DNA from 4 places in the Pseudoalteromonas undina genome. Region 1 is predicted to be linked to each of the others. Evidence: predicted binding sites of a transcription regulator. Region 1 holds the regulator's gene; each other region holds the start of a gene.
What was found. The regulator sigma-54, encoded in region 1, starts transcription at its own class of promoters, with help from an activator protein. The targets are predictions, from matches to a motif close to GTTGGCACGNNNNTNGNNT.
Positions count from the first base shown of each region.

Region 2: the regulator sigma-54 is predicted to act here: its motif matches at 1,975-1,993, upstream of flgB (flagellar basal body rod protein FlgB).
Region 3: the regulator sigma-54 is predicted to act here: its motif matches at 2,141-2,159, upstream of PUND_RS13845 (LruC domain-containing protein).
Region 4: the regulator sigma-54 is predicted to act here: its motif matches at 2,386-2,404, upstream of PUND_RS11270 (ferritin-like domain-containing protein).

Region 1 covers NZ_AHCF03000002.1:290,891-295,878, forward strand. The annotation lists gene mgtE (magnesium transporter) at 1-745, opposite strand, end outside; gene PUND_RS01965 (HPr family phosphocarrier protein) at 852-1,124, opposite strand; gene rapZ (RNase adapter RapZ) at 1,142-1,984, opposite strand; gene ptsN (PTS IIA-like nitrogen regulatory protein PtsN) at 2,004-2,456, opposite strand; gene hpf (ribosome hibernation promoting factor) at 2,461-2,748, opposite strand; gene PUND_RS01985 (RNA polymerase factor sigma-54) at 2,775-4,274, opposite strand; gene lptB (LPS export ABC transporter ATP-binding protein) at 4,344-4,988, opposite strand, start outside.
Region 2 covers NZ_AHCF03000003.1:508,473-513,460, forward strand. The annotation lists gene PUND_RS05965 (chemotaxis protein) at 115-1,047, shown strand; gene PUND_RS05970 (CheR family methyltransferase) at 1,068-1,898, shown strand; gene flgB (flagellar basal body rod protein FlgB) at 2,027-2,437, shown strand; gene flgC (flagellar basal body rod protein FlgC) at 2,440-2,871, shown strand; gene PUND_RS05985 (flagellar hook assembly protein FlgD) at 2,885-3,562, shown strand; gene flgE (flagellar hook protein FlgE) at 3,620-4,942, shown strand.
Region 3 covers NZ_AHCF03000003.1:2,213,485-2,218,472, forward strand. The annotation lists gene PUND_RS13845 (LruC domain-containing protein) at 1-2,107, opposite strand, end outside; gene gmk (guanylate kinase) at 2,407-3,027, shown strand; gene rpoZ (DNA-directed RNA polymerase subunit omega) at 3,153-3,428, shown strand; gene spoT (bifunctional GTP diphosphokinase/guanosine-3',5'-bis pyrophosphate 3'-pyrophosphohydrolase) at 3,556-4,988, shown strand, end outside.
Region 4 covers NZ_AHCF03000003.1:1,651,525-1,656,512, forward strand. The annotation lists gene aceK (bifunctional isocitrate dehydrogenase kinase/phosphatase) at 1-1,316, shown strand, start outside; gene PUND_RS11265 (LysR family transcriptional regulator) at 1,333-2,271, shown strand; gene PUND_RS11270 (ferritin-like domain-containing protein) at 2,443-2,886, shown strand; gene PUND_RS11275 (TonB-dependent receptor plug domain-containing protein) at 2,952-4,988, opposite strand, start outside.

The DNA.
Region 1 (4,988 bases):
TAATACGACCAAGCAAATGCGCGTTGTCATCGACAACTGGTGCCGATATCCAGTTATGTCGTTCAAATAGTTGCGCTACTTCGCTTTCATCCATTGAAATAGGAATAGATTCACACTCTTCATCCATTAAATCCTGAACAATTTTTTCAGGGGGATTAGTTAATAAAGTGCTCAGCGATAAGGCGCCTAAAAAACAGTTATGTTTATCTACAACGTATAAGTCATCGGTGCCCTCTGGCAGTTCACCGCGTAAGCGAATATAACGTAGTACAACATCTAGAGTTACATCAGGGCGAATAGTTACGGTATCGATATTCATCAAGGCGCCAGCAGAGCGCTCTTGGTAAGATAGAGCTTGTGTTGCACGCTCCCTATCTTGAATATCCATAGCACTAACAACGTCTTTATATACGGTGTCTGGTAGGCTACGTAGTACTTCCCCTAAATCATCATGGCCCATGTCTTCTGTTGCAGCAGCAATGTGCTCAGGTGCCATTTGCGCAATAATACCCAAGCGTACGTCTTCAGAGAGCTCTTCAAGTACATCACCCTGTACATCAGGATCAACCAGTTGCCAGAGCATGCGACGAATTTTATGGGGAGATGATTCTAAAAGAAGTGCGGTATCACAAGGTGCCGTTTTTGCCAGCATGCGCCTAACTTGAACAAATTGACCACTATTTAGTGACTTAGTCACCTGTTTTAGTTGTTGTAGTGGAATATCTTGTTCTAAAGCTTCAGGCATTGGCGTCCTTAATTAAATTTTATTACACGATGATGGGGTATCGCTTTATCTTACTTTATATCAGTAAACTACCTCAACCACTATTAACCTTAGCTTATAAGCAGGATTACTCTTGCTCATTAAATCGTTGGTCAATGAGCTCACCTATTGCATTAAGTGCAGGTTCTGCGTCAGGGCCCTCACATACTACCTTAACTTCTTTGCCTTGACTGCTTTCGAGTAACATAAGTGCTAATACACTGTCGCCAGCGGCTTGTTTATCATCTTGAAATAACGTGATTGAGGCATCAAATTGCACAGAAAGCTGTGCCAGCACCGTAGCCGCTCTGGCATGCAGGCCTAACTTGTTTTTTATTAAAAATGTGTTTTCTAACCGCATTAATATTCTCTCAAGCTTTATTCTTGTTCTCGATGGCGAATTTTTACATTAGGATGACTCATTGCAAAGCTTTCACCTATAGTTTGCGCTAAATAAACTGAGCGGTGTTGCCCTCCGGTACAGCCAATAGCTATGGTCAAATAGCTGCGGTTATTTCTTTCTAAATGAGGCAGCCATGTTTGCACGAATGTTTGAATTTGCCATGTAAATTTTTGTACTATGCTGTGGCTGGCTAGGTAGTCTTTTACTGGTTGATCTAACCCTGTGAGTGGCTTAAGTTCAGGCTCCCAATGCGGGTTTGGTAAAAAGCGAGCGTCAAATACATAATCTGCTTCTTTGGGTATACCGTGCTTAAAACCAAATGACTCAAAGGTAATGATCAGTTGTTTGTCTTTTTTACCGAGTATTTTTTCACGAATAGATTCAGCCAGCTGATGCACACTTAAATCCGTAGTATCAATCATATAATCGGCACGGTTAATGAGTACATCAAGGAGTTGTTTTTCTTTTTTTATTGCTAAATCAAGTGGCAGTGAGTCAATCGAAAGAGGATGAAGACGCCGTGTTTCTGAAAAGCGTTTAATTAAGGTTTGATCGTCACTGTCTAAATAAAACACCGTTGGCTTAGTAAAACCAGGTAAATATTCAATGATTTCATTAAACTGTTGCTGCTCTTTAGGTAAATTACGCACATCAACACTTACGGCTATTTTGTTGTAGCTGTCGGAAACACTACGAACAAGAGATGGCAATAAATTTAAAGGAATATTATCTACACAATAATAACCTAAATCCTCAACAACACGCAGCGCAACAGATTTACCAGAACCTGAGCGACCACTTATAATTATTAATTCCATTTATCACCCTTAATTGTTACTACGGTTGACTTACAATTACTTGATACAGCTCATTGTCGGATTTTGCCGCTCGTAATTGCTTACAAAATTCTTTATCGTTGAGCTTTTCTGCTATAGTGGCTAAGGTTTTTAAATGCTGCTTATTGTCACCATCAGGTACAATTAAGGCAACAAAAATATCGACCGGTCTGTTATCTATCGCATCAAAATTAATAGCCGTTTCGCTCACTAATATAAGTGCAAGAGGCTCTTGTACACCACTCATACGACCATGTGGAATTGCAATTCCTCGACCTATACCTGTACTCCCTAGTTTTTCTCTGGCGGTTAACGCGTTAAGAATATCTTGTTGTGTTAAATAGGGCAGTTTATTGTGAGCCAATTCACTGATAAATTCTAAAATTCTTTTTTTACTATTAAAAAGGACCGCAGCTTTACTGCAGTCCTGACAGATAAGTGAGCTTAATTTCATAGTGTTAGTGTCGAGCAAGTTTCTCTTTGTGTTTAATTACTTGACGATCTAGCTTGTCAATCAGCGAGTCTATAGCGGCATACATATCTTGGTGTTCAGTAGAAGCAAAAATCTCAGCGCCACTAACATGAACGGTTGCTTCGGCTTTTTGGTTTAGTTTTTCTACATCGAGAATAACGTGCACATTCGTTATGTGATCAGTGTGCCTCTGTAACTTCGAAAATTTACTATTTACGTAGTCTCTAAGCGAGTCGGTAATATCTACATGGCGACCAGTTAAATTCAGTTGCATAAACATTTTCCTCTTTGTTGTACGCCTTAAATCAAACTTTTACGTTGATTAGACGGGGGAATAGCTAGAGATTCGCGATACTTTGCAATAGTTCTCCTTGCTACTTTAATTCCTTGCTCAGCCAATATATCTGCAATTTTACTATCACTCAATGGTTTAGCTGAGTTTTCTGCAGCGATTAATTTTTTAATTAATGCGCGTATTGCTGTAGATGAACATTCGCCACCATTTTCAGTGCTTACATGGCTTGAAAAGAAATATTTAAGCTCAAAAATACCGCGTGGTGTGTGCATGTATTTTTGCGTAGTAACACGTGAAATAGTCGATTCGTGCATTTCTACCATTTCGGCCACGTCATTAAGTACCATAGGCTTCATCGCCTCAGGACCATGTTCAAAAAAGGCCTGTTGTTGCTGCACAATACAGTTAGTTACTTTAAGCAGTGTGTCGTTTCTACTTTCTAAGCTTTTTATAAACCATTTAGCTTCTTGTAAGTGTGAGCGAATAAACTGGCTATCGCCGCTTGATTTAACCGTACGCGACATAGCTGCATATTGGCTGTTTACCCTAATTTTAGGCATACTATCTGGGTTTAGTTCAACCACCCAACGGCCTTTTACTTTTTTAACCGACACATCAGGAATAACGTACTCAGACTCTTCTCTAACAATAGTGTCAGCGGGTTTTGGACTCAGCGTGTGAATTAACGTCATGACCTCTTTAAGCTCATCTTCTTTAAGCTTAGTTTTTTTCATTAATGTGCGATAATCACGCGCAGCCAGTAAGTCAATGTGATCAGTTAAGATCATTTTTGTTTCGCTTAAAAAAGGCGTGTCTTGATCAAACTGATTCAATTGAATACACAAACACTCTTGTAAACTACGCGCGGCTATTCCTACCGGATCAAATAACTGAATACGCTTTAATACGGCTTCTATTTCATCAAGTTCAACTTCATCTTCTATGTCGTTTTCTTGATTAAAACTTTCTAATATTTCTTCACAGCTAAGGGTTAAAATACCAGAATCGTCCACGGCTTCTACGATTGCAATCGCGATGGCTTCATCAGTAGGGCTAAACGGTGTCAGTTGCAATTGCCACATTAAATATTCATGTAGCGTTTCAGTTGAAGAGCCTTGATAAATTGATTCATCTTCAGGCATTGGTCCTGATGAAGAGGCCGGTGCTGCGCTCATGTATTCATCCCATGTAACATCCATTGCCATATCATCGCTAATGGTGTCTTTGGTCATGGCTTCGCCGCTATCTTGCTCATATTCGCTAGGTTTTTCATCAGCTGAAGCACTTAGCGTTGATTCATCGGTATCGGCTTTTTGTTCGTTTTTACCCGCAGCATCTTCACTGTAATCTTGTTCTTCAACTTCAAGCAAGGGATTACTATCGAGTGCTTCTTGAATTTCTTGCTGGAGATCCAATGTACTGAGCTGCAATAAGCGAATTGCTTGTTGCAACTGTGGAGTCATTGTAAGTTGCTGGCCCATGCGCAGCTGTAATGATTGCCTCATTTATCTCTAACAATCCTTTTAAATTAGTATGATTAATCTTAGCAGATGCTTAGTGGAATAACACACATATTAGAGCTTGAACTGCTCGCCCAAATAAACATCGCGTACTGTTTTATCGTTTAATACATATTCTGGAGTGCCTGATGCAATTAACTCCCCATGAGAAACTATGTAGGCTTTTTCACAAACATCAAGTGTTTCGCGGACGTTGTGATCTGTGATCAATACGCCAATTCCTCGGTTTTTAAGGTGCTCTATAATCTTTTTAATATCTAATACAGAGATAGGATCAACCCCTGCAAAGGGTTCGTCTAGTAGTATAAATTTAGGATTTGCTGCTAATGCTCGCGCAATTTCAACACGGCGACGCTCACCACCTGACAGAGCCATACCTTGGCTGTCACGAATATGCTGAATACTAAATTCATCAAGTAAATTATTTAAGGTATCTTCACGTTGTTGCTTATTGAGCCCTTTACGTGTTTCTAATATAGCCATTAAGTTTTGATAAACCGTCAGCTTTCTAAAAATAGATGATTCTTGTGGTAAATATCCTATCCCTAGGCGAGCTCGACTGTGCATTGGTAATAAAGTGATATCTTGATCATCGATTGATATTTTACCTTTATCGCTAGGTACAAGGCCTACAATCATGTAAAAGGTCGTAGTTTTACCTGCGCCATTGGGGCCAAGTAAGCCGACAATGCTGCCAGC
Region 2 (4,988 bases), on a different contig from region 1:
GCAAACAGGGTATAAATATTTTGCGTCAGAATTTAGACGCCCCCGTTGTGTTATGACGCTTTATTAATTGAAAGCAATTATCGTTCCTTATATTTGTTTTCTTAGGAGATTTAAATGGCCGGTATTTTAGACTCAGTAAACCAACGTACTCAGTTGGTTGGGCAAAACCGCTTAGAGTTATTGTTATTTAAGCTTAACGGACGTCAGCGCTTTGGCATTAATGTGTTTAAGGTAAGAGAAGTTCTTCAATGCCCGCCATTAACCAGCATGCCAAAATCTAACGCTTACATTCGTGGTGTAGCACATATCCGTGGCCAAACAATCTCGGTAATTGACTTATCAATGGCAGTAGGTGGTCGTCCTATTAAAAGCATAGAAGATGGCTTTATTATTATTGCAGAATATAACCGTACAGTGCAGGGCTTTTTAGTTGGTGGTGTTGAGCGGATTGTTAATATGAACTGGGAAAAAATAATGCCACCGCCATCAGGAGCGGGCCGCTATTCTTATTTAACTGCCGTGACTGAAATTGAAAATGAGCTGGTTGAAATACTCGACGTAGAAAAGATCCTAAACGAAATTTGTCCTGTCAATACTACCGTGAGTGATGATGTTGCCTCGCAAGGTAATATACAAAAAGACTTAGGCGAAAGAATTGTATTTATTGCCGATGATTCGGCCGTGGCACGAAATCAGGTTAAACGAGCGTTAGAACCTTTAGGTGTAACTACTGAACTTGCTAAAAATGGTAAAGAAGCTTTAATAAGACTAAAAGAAATTGCAGAGCTTGATTGTGTTAACGATATTACAGAGCGAGTAGGGTTACTTATTTCAGATGTAGAAATGCCAGAAATGGATGGTTATACGCTCACTGCAGAAATTAAAGCAGATCCCAAACTTGCACCATTGCATGTGATTTTACACACATCGTTAAGTGGTGTGTTCAACCAAGCAATGATTGAAAAAGTAGGGGCTGACGATTTTATTGCAAAATTTAATCCAGACGAGCTTGCTACAGCCGTTAATAAGTGGGTTCATTGTGATTAATAAACATAGGTGTTATTGATTTGACTAATAAAGATTTGCAGCAAACAGAATACGATCAATTTCGCTTATTTTTAGAACAACAGTGCGGTATTGTTTTAGGTGAAAATAAGCAGTATTTGGTTAAAAGTCGCTTGGCACCATTAATGTCTCGATTTAATGTTGAATCGTTATCTGAACTGGTTAGCAAAACACTTGGCGTGCATGAGCGTCAATTGCGCGCTACTGTTGTTGATGCCATGACAACCAACGAAACATTGTGGTTTAGAGATCAATACCCATTTGAGTTGCTCAAAACCAGATTATTCCCTGAATTTAAAGCGTTAAATAGGCCATTAAAAATATGGTCTGCTGCGAGCTCTTCAGGGCAAGAACCTTATTCAATTGCTATGTCGGTTGCTGAGTTTCAATCAAGTAGTCCTGGTGTTTTAAAAATGGGTGCACAAATAGTGGGTACTGACATCTCAAATACCATGCTGGATATGTGTAAACACGCCGAATATGATGCATTGGCACTGGCTCGCGGGCTATCTGCTGAGCGTCGTAAGAAGTTTTTTAAAGATAGCGGCAATGGTATGGCACAAGTGGTTGACTCATTGAAAAAGCAAGTGAGCTTTAGGCATTTAAATTTACTCGACTCGTACGCTTTGATGGGTAAGTTCGATATTATATTTTGCCGTAATGTTTTAATTTATTTTTCACCTGAGGTGAAAGCCAAAATAATTGCACAATTTTCTCAAGCACTTAACCCTAAGGGGTATTTATTTTTAGGTGCGTCGGAATCTATGTCTGGTTTGAGTACCGAATTTGATATGGTGCGTTGTAACCCCGGGATTATTTACCAAAAAAAATAACTACCGTTTACACCCCCCCCCTCCTAAAAACGGCGCTATAGCGTCGTTTTTTGTTTTTATCGTCACTATTTTCATTGCTGGCTTACTTATTGCTTTATTGGTACTAAGTCAATTTTTTGGAGATAGTTATGGCTATCAGTTTTGATAAAGCATTAGGCGTGCATCCGCATGCGATGTTAATCCGTTCGCAAAGAGCAGAAATGCTCGCTACTAATATCGCAAATGCTGATACGCCCGGCTATAAAGCAAAAGATATCGACTTTGCCTCAGCATTAAAAACGGCAAAGTCTAACCAACTAAGCGGCAATACGATGGTAAGAACCAACGAAAAACACATTGCCGGTGGTACCCGTAGTGTAGGTGGAAATGAACTATTTCGTACGCCAAATCAAACAGATACAGGTGATGGTAACTCTGTTGATATACAAGTGGAACGGAACTTGTATACACAGAATGCTATGGAGTATCAGGCCAGTGTCCAGTTTCTTAATGGTAAATTTAAAGGCCTGAAAAAAGCCCTCGGTAGTCAAGGAGCCTAATTATGAGTTTATATAATGTGTTTGATATTGCAGGTTCGGGTATGAGCGCGCAAAACGTGCGATTAAATACCACCGCAAGTAATATCTCTAATGCCAATACAATTAGCTCTTCACAAAATGAAACGTACCGAGCGCGACAACCTGTATTTGCTGCGGAGCTAACAAAAGCGTCAGCGTCAGCAAGCAACCCACAGGGCTCTGCCGTTGGTGTGAAAGTGTTAGGAGTGGTTGAGAGTGATAAACCACTACAAATTGAATATAACCCAAACCACCCGAGTGCGGATGAAAATGGTTACATTTATAAACCCAACGTGAATGTTGTTGAGGAGATGGCAAATATGATTTCTGCATCTCGCTCTTATCAGACAAATGTTCAAGTTGCTGATGCAGCTAAGCAAATGTTAAGTAAAACACTGCTGTTAGGTCAGCGGTAACTGAGGGTAGCTCATGAGTAACGATATTAGTACTTCTTCATCCTACATGGACTCTTTACGTTGGCAAGATAAGCAAGTGCCACAAAAAGAGGATAGTGATGCGTTAACCCAAGAAGATTTCTTTTCGTTGTTAACACAGCAGTTGTCATATCAAGATCCCAGCAAACCAGCTGATAACGATCAGATGATTGCACAAATGACAAACTTTACCATGGCTGAAGGAATATCAAATTTAAACTCTAATTTTGAGTCTTTAGCCGCGTCGATGACATCAAATTCGGCATTGCAAGCATCAACACTGGTTGGCAAACAAGCGCTGTTGGAATCGAATACACTTGAGCTTAATGAGTCGGGTGAATCAAGAGGTTCTGTTGTAGCTGAAAAGCCAGTCGATAGTTTAATGATTCGCATTGAAGATGCATCCGGGCAGTTGGTTAAAACTATAGATTTAGGCACTCAGCCCGCAGGAGCCATTCGTTTTGCATGGGATGGTAAAAATGAAGCGGGTGAACGGCTACCACCTGGTGAATACAACATCAAAGCAGAAGGTAGCACAAATGGGGAATTTTCAAGCCTTCCGTTAGCTACATTCAAAAATATTGAAAGTGTTAATATTAATGGCTCAAGCGGCATTATTATTAACACAAAAGAAGGTGCGGTTAGGCTGACTGATGTCGCAGAAATCGCGTAATAGATTTTATGTATTTTTTAGCCATCGGGCTAAATACTTTTAGGTTAGAGGTTAATTATGAGCTTCAATATTGCATTAACAGGCCTTGCTGCCGCACAAAAAGATTTAGATGTTACCGCCAATAACATTGCCAACGTAAATACCACGGGCTTTAAAGAGTCTCGCGCTGAATTTGCTGATGTATACGCATCTTCGGTATTTAGCGCAGGTAAAACGAAAAATGGTGATGGTGTGCAAACCACCATGGTTGCTCAGCAGTTTCATCAAGGGTCGCTGCAGTTTACTAATAACTCACTGGATTTAGCGATCACAGGTGAGGGTTACTTTGCAACAAGTAATGACTTAGGCTCTTTAGATTTTAGTTATACTCGCGCAGGTGCGTTTAAGCTTAATAAAGACAACTTTGTAGTTGATGCTAAAGGAAACTTCTTACAGAGTTTTCCGGTGAATGAGGTTACAGGCAGTACCACTTCGGTTAGTTTAAGTACATCTTCTGCATTGCAAATACCTGATTCATCAGGCTCTCCGCGCTCTACTTCAAACGTATATACGTCGTTCAATGTTGATTCGCGTGACGATGTTATAGCTGTGCCATTTGATGCAACAGATGGCACTACTTATAACTCTTCGACTTCAACCACAGTTTACGACTCACTAGGTGAGCCGCATGTAATGCAGTTTTATTTTGTTAAAACTGCACCAAACGAATGGCAAGTGCATGGTACATTGGATCAAAAACCGTTTGATGCTACCGGTGCCGCAACGGCAACTCCAAGCCCACTTAGTACGTTTGGATTTAACGCAAGCGGTACGCCAGAAACAACCAATGGCGCACCTATTACAGGAAGTACCTTTGATGATGTAAATTTAAATACTGCTAACTTTTCAGGATTATTAACCAACGGTGCACAGTTTAATGACATTGCAATTCAGTGGCGTGACGAGGCAGGTACTGCAGGTAAAATACCTACTCAATATGCAAATCGATTTGAAGTAAAAGCACTAGAGCAAGATGGTGCGACAGTGGGTCGCTTAGCGGGTATTGACATTGGTACTGATGGAAAAGTCGTTGCATCGTACAGTAATGGCGACACTTCATATTTGGGTCAAGTAGCCATGGTTAGGTTTGCAAACTCACAAGGTTTACAACAGGTGGGTGATACTTCATGGAAAAAAAGTTTAACCTCAGGTGAGCCTATAGCAGGAGAACCGGGAACAGGAACTTTAGGCAAAGTCAATTCTTCAGCGCTCGAGCAATCAAATACAAACTTAACCACAGAGCTGGTTGATTTGATTAGTGCGCAGCGTAACTTCCAAGCAAACTCTCGTGCGCTTGAAGTGAATTCAACGCTTCAACAAAATATCTTACAGATCCGATAATCATATTTTGATTTATAAAGGCTGCTTAATGCAGCCTTTTTTATTC
Region 3 (4,988 bases), on a different contig from region 1:
CAAAACGATCATAAGCGTTGGTGATGTCTACCCCTTCAAGTGGATGTAGCCACTGCATACCGACTTCAATCGCCCATGGAAGGCCATTTTCAGTTTGAAAAAATAACTCAGAGGCTTGCTGAGTGGCATCATCTGCACCATTAACAGCGAATAAACTACTATCGAAAGCCTCTGTTGGCGCTTGGTTTTTTAGATGAACTTCCCAGCTTCTTGCATTTTTACCAACTAAAAAGTCACCATGATAAAATCCTTCGGCACCAAAAATGAACGGGTCGAGTAGCGTACCAGGTGCATTCGCTAGCGCTTTAGCTGCTTTTAATGGAATAGTCATACTAAACGTTACTTTACTGTTTACGTCACAATTGCTTTCGGTTCTAAAGTAATCGCAGCCAGCTTGCTTCGTAATATGTTGCCAAGTATCTTGCATAAAAATCAAAATTGCCTGATCACGGTTTGCTTCTAATGGCGAGCCTAGTTGCGGCTCTCCATTGATAGTGTAAATGATATTTTGCTCATCAATTTCACTGCTTAAAATAGTATTGGTTGTGCTAGTAGTAGTTTCTGTAAGTCTTACAGCAAAACCATTGTGATAAGTTGCGCCCACTCCAACAAGTTGACCATCAATTTTATAGCCAACCACATTACTTCCTTCAATCAGCTGCGTAGTACGATAATTTACAACCACATCATTAAAGTCGTAATCGCCTGAAAACGGCCATTTATCTTCATAGGCAAGCGTTACCCAATCGTTTTCACCAGGATAAACAGCGCTAGCAAATGTGGTTATTGGATAATCTTCCACTTCGCCACCTAGCACCCCACCCGTGGCAGTAATTAATGATGCCTCAGAGCCATCAGTAACTCGAAAGCGAGCCCATGTTTGCCCTGCTTTAACATTGCTCGGTACGCTAACTAAAATACTATTATCGCCTTTGTTAAGCGGATACTTAGTTACCATGCGCTCAGATTCACTAAAGCCACCATTTTGATCCCAGTCAAACCAAGCATATAAAAAGCTATCAGCTGACGCGTTAACAATAATTTGGCTATCTTGCCCTGCAGCAATCGCGGTTACAAAACTAACCCCGTCATCGGAGTCATCTATGGGATTCTTGATTAAATCATCATTCGTATTGATGTTTTCACCATCGACCGTTTCACCCAAGTAAATAAGATTACTGCCAGTACTACTAGGATCAAATAAGTGTCGAGCACCACTTTGCTCAAGACTCGTGTTATATGGACGAGGAGCATCACCAAAATCGATAGAACTATCGGTAACTGCAACTTCTGCAATAGCGCATCGCGCACCATCATTTTGACTAGATTTAGGTCCTGAGGTAAATACGTTTGCTGTTGGTGTGTAGTCAACTACGGGGCTAATACTTAAATCAACCTTATGTATTTTTCCGCTTTTGTTATTACTAAAGTAAAACTGACCGTCAATGTCAAAGTAAGCAGCACCAAATGCGCCCGTATCATCACCAATATCGAGCTGAGTTATAAATTTAGAAGTATTATTAGCAACGTTAATTTCATGCAAATCACCATTTGATTCAACTGCATAAAGTAAATTACTTTGTGGATGAAAGGCAAAATCATAAATTCCTAAATTCCAGTTAGCACTATTAGGTAAAAGCTGTGCAGTAATTTCAGCGGTTAGATCTGAGTTTAAATCGATTTCGTAAAGGCCAAACCGAGGAGTATAAACATAATATGAAACGCGCTGGTTTGCTGCATCGCCTGTTACCTGAATGTCACCTACATAAAAGTTAGTATCTGGCAGCCCTGTGATATTTAAGCGAGCCATTTGGTAGTTACTGTCTATTTGCACCACACTTTTTGGTGCTTGGCGACTAAAGCCATACAAATACTGATCTTTATAATTAAAGCCAATGGCATTTACGCTCTCATTGTTTGCCTCAGTAGCAAACGTTAAAGTCGCGGCTAACACCGTAGGCTTAGCCGATACTAAGTCTATACCGTATAACTGTGCTTTGGCATCTTGCATTAAAAAAGCCTGGCTTGGACAATTCTCAAATGGCTGACTAAAAACGGTGCAAGGCCACAATACACAGCAAACTTTTCCGAGATGGGTTAATTTCATACGTAAGCCCTCTATAGTTACATAACTTAACTAATGCAGACTTCATTCCAAATATTAACCTATTGAATTTAAATAATAATAAAAAATTACGTCACTTGAACATGCAAGTTGCAACACATGTCTTTGCATTATGCGAGAGTAAAAATCACCTTCACAAACTCTCTGTATCTATGCTCTTAGACACGGGCTATTTGCTCTAAGTATGCAGCAGTTGAGTAAGCTTCATTAAATAAAGTACAATAGTAAAATTAAGGCAGGCCTTTTTAACGGCTGTGCTTGTTCATTTTAGGTAAAAAATCATGGCACACTCTCGCGGAAACTTATTCATTTTATCGGCACCTTCTGGGGCAGGTAAATCTAGCTTAATAAATGCACTACTTAAAAAGCATGCTGATATGAAAGTATCGGTATCGCACACCACTCGCGCACCGCGCCCTGGTGAAAATAATGCAGAACATTACCACTTTGTATCAGTTGATGAGTTTAAAGCGTTGATTGCCAAAGATGATTTTTTTGAATGGGCACAAGTATTTGATAACTATTATGGTACTTCTAAGCAAGCGATTGAAGAGCAACTCGCCGCAGGTATTGATGTATTTTTAGATATTGACTGGCAAGGCGCTCGCCAAGTTCGAGAAATAATGGACGACGTAAAAACTATCTTTATTCTTCCGCCATCAAAACAAGAACTAGAGCAACGTTTAAATAATCGCGGCCAAGACTCTGCTGAAATTATTGCAGGTCGAATGGCGCAAGCTCAATCAGAAACCTCTCATTACAACGAATACGACTATGTTGTAGTGAATGATGATTTTGATACTGCTCTATGCGATTTAGAAACCATAGTAATTGCACAGCGATTAACGCTAAAAGCACAAACAACACGTCATCAAACTTTAATTAATGAGCTGCTCAAGTAATCTAAATTACGATTAATTTTCGGTTCATGCCTTAAAATAGATAAAAATTAACCACTGGCTATTGGCGAAACTTGCTGCGTGCAGTAAACTACGCCTTTGCTTTTAAATTATTTTGGAGTGCTAAGATGGCTCGCGTAACAGTTGAAGATGCAGTAGATGCAATTGGTAATCGTTTTGACTTAATTTTAGTTGCGGCCCGTCGTGCCCGCCAAATTGCTGTTGGTGGTAAAGATCCACTAGTGGATCCTGAGAACGATAAGCCGACAGTTGTTGCTTTACGTGAAATCGAACTTGGTTTAGTTGATAATTCTTCAATGGATGTTATTGACCGTGAAGAGCAACAACATCAAGAAGCGGCAGAACTAGCTGCTGTTGCTGCCATTGTTGGTGGCAACCAATAATCAACCGCCCGGTCTGATTTAGCTAACGGCATAGTTTTTCAACTATAGCCGTTGGCAATCCTTTGTTTTCATCGTATATTCGTAACTTATCCTAACTTATTTGCTTCACGAGAACATTGGAGTGTGAATGTATCTTTTTGAAGGTCTTAAAAAGAAAATCTCAAAATACTTGCCAGCAGACGATGTTGAGCTAGTTCAAAAAGCCTACGTGGTAGCCCGAGAGGCTCATGAGGGTCAAACTCGTTCAAGTGGCGAGCCTTACATTACTCACCCCGTTGAAGTCACTCAAATATTAGCAAGCATGCATCTTGACCATGAAACGCTCATGGCAGCACTCATGCATGATGTGATTGAAGATACCGATTTTAGCCAACAAGATTTAGCTGAAATATTTGGTGAAACAGTAGCAGAACTCGTAGAGGGTGTGAGCAAGCTTGATAAATTGAGCTTCAAAGATAAAAAAGAGTTCCAAGCTGAGAACTATCGAAAAATGATTATGGCAATGACCCAAGATATTCGGGTTATTTTAATCAAGCTAGCTGATAGAACACACAACATGCGCACATTAGGCGCACTTCGTCCTGATAAACGCCGCCGTATTGCTCGTGAAACCCTTGAGATTTATGCACCAATTGCTAATCGCTTAGGTATTCATGATATAAAAAATGAGCTAGAAGATTTAGGTTTTCAAGCACTGTACCCTATGCGTCATCGTGCACTTAAATCGGAAGTGGCTAAAGCGCGTGGTAATCGCAAAGAAGTTATTTCAAATATTCAAACTGAAATTGAAGCTCGCCTTGAAGAATCTGGCATAAAAGCGACCGTATCAGGCCGTGAAAAGCATCTATACAGTATTTATAAAAAAATGCTCAACAAAGAGCTGCTGTTTAACGAAGTCATGGATATTTACGCATTTCGTATTGCAGTAGACTCTATGGATACCTGTTATCGCGTACTTGGTGTAGCTCATAACTTATATAAGCCAATTGAAACCCGCTTTAAAGACTATATTGCTGTACCAAAAACTAACGGTTACCAATCATTACATACTTCTTTAGTTGGCCCGCATGGTATTCCAGTAGAAATTCAAATTCGTACTTTAGATATGGATCACATGGCTGATAAAGGGGTCGCAGCTCACTGGATGTATAAAAAGTCGGGTGATAATGCGGGTCATACTGCACAACAGCGCGCACGCCAATGGATGCAAAGCTTATTGGAATTACAACAAAGCGCAGGTTCCTCGTTTGAATTTGTAGAGAATGTAAAAACAGAGCTATTCCCAGAAGAAATTTATGTCTTTACCCCAGATGGTCGGATTATTGAACTTCCTATGGGTGCAACAGCGGTTGATTTTGCTTATGCCGTTCATACTGATGTAGGTAATACTTGTGTCGGTGCACGTGTTAACCGCAAGCCTTATCCTTTAAGTAAAGCCATTGATACAGGGCAAACAATAGAAATTATTACCAGTTCAGGCGCTCACCCTAACGCAACATGGCTTAACTTTATTGTTACTGGCAAAGCACGCTTAGGCGTACGCAACTACCTTAAAAGTCA
Region 4 (4,988 bases), on a different contig from region 1:
AATACAGAAGCTACTTCCCCGTCGTGGATGGTTTAAAACCAACAATTAAACGCATTATTAACCACTTTGATTTTAAAGCCGATTTTGTTAACCTTGAGCGTGATATTCGTTTATTAGTAAAAGCGTTTTATAAGCAAGCTCCCGATACTCACCACCAGCATTGGCAAATGCGTTTTGATATATTACACACGCCGTTTTACCGCAATAAAGCCGCATACATTGTGGGGCGCGTTGTATCGCAAAGTGGCGTTCAGCCCTTTATTATTGCCGTGTTACACCATGAAGATAAAGGCCTTTATTTAGATGCCTTACTTACAAAGTCGTCGCAAATGCGGGTTATTTTTGGCTTTGCACGAGCTTACTTTATGGTAGAAACTCACGCCCCCTCAGCGTTAGTGCGGTTTTTAAACCAACTCATGCCGAATAAAACCTTAGCCGAGCTTTACAACGCCATTGGTTTTCATAAACAAGGGAAAACTGAATTTTACCGTGAGTTTTTGAATCATTTAACCCATTCTAATGATCAATTTACCATTGCTCCGGGTACACCGGGTATGGTGATGATGGTATTCACCCTGCCCTCATTTGGTTATGTATTTAAAGTCATCAAAGATAAATTTGGCGAAAGTAAGCCTTTTGGTCGCGAAACGGTATTAAAACGCTATCAACTGGTTAAAAGCCACGACCGTGTAGGGCGAATGGCCGACACCATAGAGTATTCAAACGTCGTATTTCCTTTGGCACGATTTGATAGTAACTTGTTAGCACAGTTGCACAAAACCATTGGCTCATCGATGGTGATTGAGGGTGACTGGTTAATCATAAAACATTTATACATTGAACGGCGAATGACACCGCTTAATTTGTTTTTAGAAAATGCAGACGAAAAAAGTGCTGCCGATGCCATTGAAGAGTATGGCCAGGCGCTTAAAGAAATGATTGCCGTGAATATTTTCCCTGGCGATATGCTGTTAAAGAACTTTGGTGTAAGTAAGCACAAACGTATTATTTTTTATGATTACGATGAAGTGCAATATTTAACAGACATGAACTTTAGAGCGCTACCTAAAGCAAACAGTTATGACGATTATTTAATGGACGAACAAAGTTACTCGGTTGCACCTCAAGATGTATTTCCAGAGCAGCTATGTACCTTTGTAATGCCTAATCCAACATATAAACAATTTTTAACTAGCACGCACCCTGAATTACTTGATGTTAACTTTTGGAAACAAGCACAACAAAATATAAAAAATGGAAAGGTGAGTCATATTTACCCCTATCCTACAGCACAGCGTTTTATCCATTATTGGTAAACGTTAAGGACACACAATGAATATAAGTAAAATAGATTTAAATTTACTGGTTTACCTCGATACATTACTGCGCGAATGTAATGTTACTCGTGCTGCAAACCAGCTTAGCATTACTCAACCGGCAATGAGTAACGGACTTAAACGCCTACGTAACCTTTTTAATGATCCTATTTTAGTGCGTACCAGCGATGGTATGGTACCGACTGAGCGTGCTATTGAGTTGCAGCCTGTGATTCGTGGAATCTTGATGACCCTTGAAGAAACGCTGGCACCTAATCGTGAGTTTGAAGCTAAACAAAGTAAGCGAGTGTTTAGGATCATGGCCAGTGATTACGCGGCCAGTACCATGGCACCGCGTTTATTAGGGAAACTACACGAAGAAGCGCCCGACACCACCTTAGATATTTTAACTCCTAGTGATGTTACCTTTCACGATGTTGAAAACGGTAAAGTTGATATGGCGATTAACCGCTTTGAAAATTTACCACAATCGTTTCATCATAAACGTATTTGGAAAGACAGCTTTTGTTGTTTAGTAAAATCAGATAACCCCATTATTGAAAACTTTAGCCTAGACAGCTATTTAAAAGCTCGCCATATTTGGGTAAGTAAAACAGGCTTTGGTGTTGGTGTGGGGATGGACCCTAAAGATGTGCAAAAGCTGGGCTGGGTTGATGAGGCACTGGCGCATTTTGGTAAACACCGTAATATTGCCACTTTTACTCGTAACTATCATGTGGCTGTTCACTTAGCCAAAGAGAAAAATTTAGTTGCGACTTTGCCCTCAAAAGCGGCCAATATTTATTTAGACGATCCTGGGCTTAAAATACTGGAGCCACCCTTTCCTATCCCGCCATTTGAACTTGATATGATATGGAGTCCTTTATTACACAGAGACGCTAGTCATATTTGGTTACGCCAAAAAGTAGCTGAAGTAGCGGATGAGCTAAAATAACCTTCTTACATACCTTAATGTAAAATTTGCTTGCTAACGCTTAGTTAGCAAGCCTACCAAACTATTAAAAAAATTAAAAACCATAAAATACAAAAGCTTAAAAAACAAAACCTACTTGGAATAGCGCTTGCTTAGTAATCACTGTATTTTAAATTAACAGAGGTCATTATTATGAGCACCCATCAAGGACAAGAAATTAATCATATTACCGACATTATCCAAGTAATGAATAGCGGCATCGACTTTTACCAAACAGCACAAGATAAAGTACAAGACCCCGCTATAGGAGCCCTATTCCAACGTATGATTGACGCTCGTAAAGTCAGTGTGGAGAGTTTACAACCTTACGCAATTAATCAACAAGGTGAGCGCGAAGATGGCTCGTCGTTTGTTGTAGAAGCACGCCGTGCATTTACTACTTTGATTAGTAAATTTGCTAACGATAACGATCAAACCTACGTTAAAGAGCTTGAGGAAGTAGAAGATAAAACCTTAGAAGAAATTAAAGTAGCGTTGAAAAAGCCTCAGTCTCACGATTGTGAAGCAGCGTTATCAAAAGTATTACTTACTATGCAGAGCTGCCATGCTGAAATGAGTAAAATGCAAAAACATTAAGTTTAAAAACGATAAAAGGGCCTTACGGCCCTTTGGTTGTTAAATAACAATAGGAGAGTTATTAATTAAAAGCGGTACTCTGCACCTACGTAGTAGTAAGCACCGTTGAAGCCAAATGGCGCTGAACGACGTGAGTACTTAAATACACCATCGCTGCTTACAATGGTGTTACCTTGAGCATCTACAATTGTGCCTGAACGTGAATTACCTATGGTGTTTTCATCTGGGTAAACATCAAATAAGTTATTTGCGCCAATATTTACCGATAAGTCATCAGTCACAAAGTAATTTACTTTGATGTCAGTTAAAATTTCAGCACCATAAGTCTGGCGGCCGCCATCTTCCACTGTGTATTCACCAAAGCGATTAAGCGATAGGTTTACGGTCCAGTCGTCGCGACGATAAAGTGCACTTAAGTTAATTCGATCTTCTGGCTGCCATTCTTCAATAATAGAAATTTCTTGATCAGAAAACACATCATCGACTGGCACGGTTTCAAGACCAGATCCTGCTGGTGTAAATAACGACACCACATCGGTTTCTGTAAAGTTAGCCGCTAGCGTGAAATCAAGCGTGCCGCCAAGTCCTTCTGTATTCCATGTAGCCACAAAGTCGATACCTTGTGTCTCAGTGTCAGCGCCATTTAAGAAAAACTGCCCTGCACCCGCACCTGAGCTTAATAACGCAGCATCAAGACTGCTTGATAAGCCTTTACCTAAGCGATTACTAATTACAATACGGTCGTCAATATCGATTGAGTAGTAATCTAGGGTTACATTAATATTATCGCTTACGTTATAAACGATACCTAAACTGCGGTTTTGAGATTTCTCTTCTGTGAGCTTAGGAATACCTAAACTTTGCGCAAGGGTTGAATCGTTTCTAAAGGTGCCCACTTCTTCAGCCACTAAGTTACCATTAGGGCCTACAACAAACTGTGTGCTGATGTTGTTAAAATACAACTGCTGCATTGAAGGTGCTCTAAAGCCTGAGCTTAGCGCACCACGAAGTGAAATATCTTCAGTTACTGACCAGTTACCGGCTAGTTTAAAGTTAACTGTATCGCCAAACCCTTTGTAATTGTCGTAACGTAACGCCCCTGAGATAATTACATCTTCAATAACGTAAGCTTCAGCGTCTAAGTAAAACGAGATCACATCACGCGACTCATCAACCGACGACGCTGGCGATGAACCACCAAAGCCTTGTGTGCCACCGGATGCGTTTTCGCTGCCAATACCACCGCTTAGCCCATCGTAAATATTAACACCATTGTTGGTATCGTAATCGCGATATGCATATTCACTACCCTCTAAAATTCGGTACTCATCGGTACGAATTTCAGCACCCATTGCCAATGAGTAATCATCAAAATTTTGAGTAAAATCAAGATTGATCGTTTGCAATGATAGCTCCATGCCATAAGCATAACCTTGACGTGGAATCGTGGCGCGAATATCTGCTGCACTTAGGCCTTGATCATAACGTAAAAAATTCGCGTAAGAGCCGTTAATAGTATCGCTGGTTGTGTAGTCAATACTGTTTTCACCATAGGTGTACGATAAATCTAAGCTTGAGTCGTTATCAAATTCAGTTTTATAACCAAAGTTATAGGAAATATCATCAATCGTGGTATTTATTTTAGGTAAGAAGCCAGCTGGGATAGTTGCATCGCCATCTTGAAGTACCGGGTTACCACCTGCATTAGCATTATGGCGGAAAAATGCTGCTGATTCGTTATCACGAGTTGAATAGGTAATAAAACCGTATAGTTCACCCGCTCCTAATTCGTAGCCGGTGTTAACTGTTAAACCAAATTGTTGAGAATCAGCATCGCCAATTCTGAATGTATCACGCGGTGCGGTTAATTCGCGTGGGTCACCTGCAAGCAAGGTACCATCAGAAAGTTCAGTACAGCCATAGAACTGACATGAGCCATGAAGGCCTGCACGGTTAGTTGGTGCACGATCACGGTAGTTAATAGTTGTATTTAAATAACCGTTATCACCTAAAGCAAAGCCTTTATTAAAGTCGATATTAACGGTTTCGCCATCACCTTCAGAGTACTCACCGTAGTTAACGGCCGCTTTACCACCTTCGCT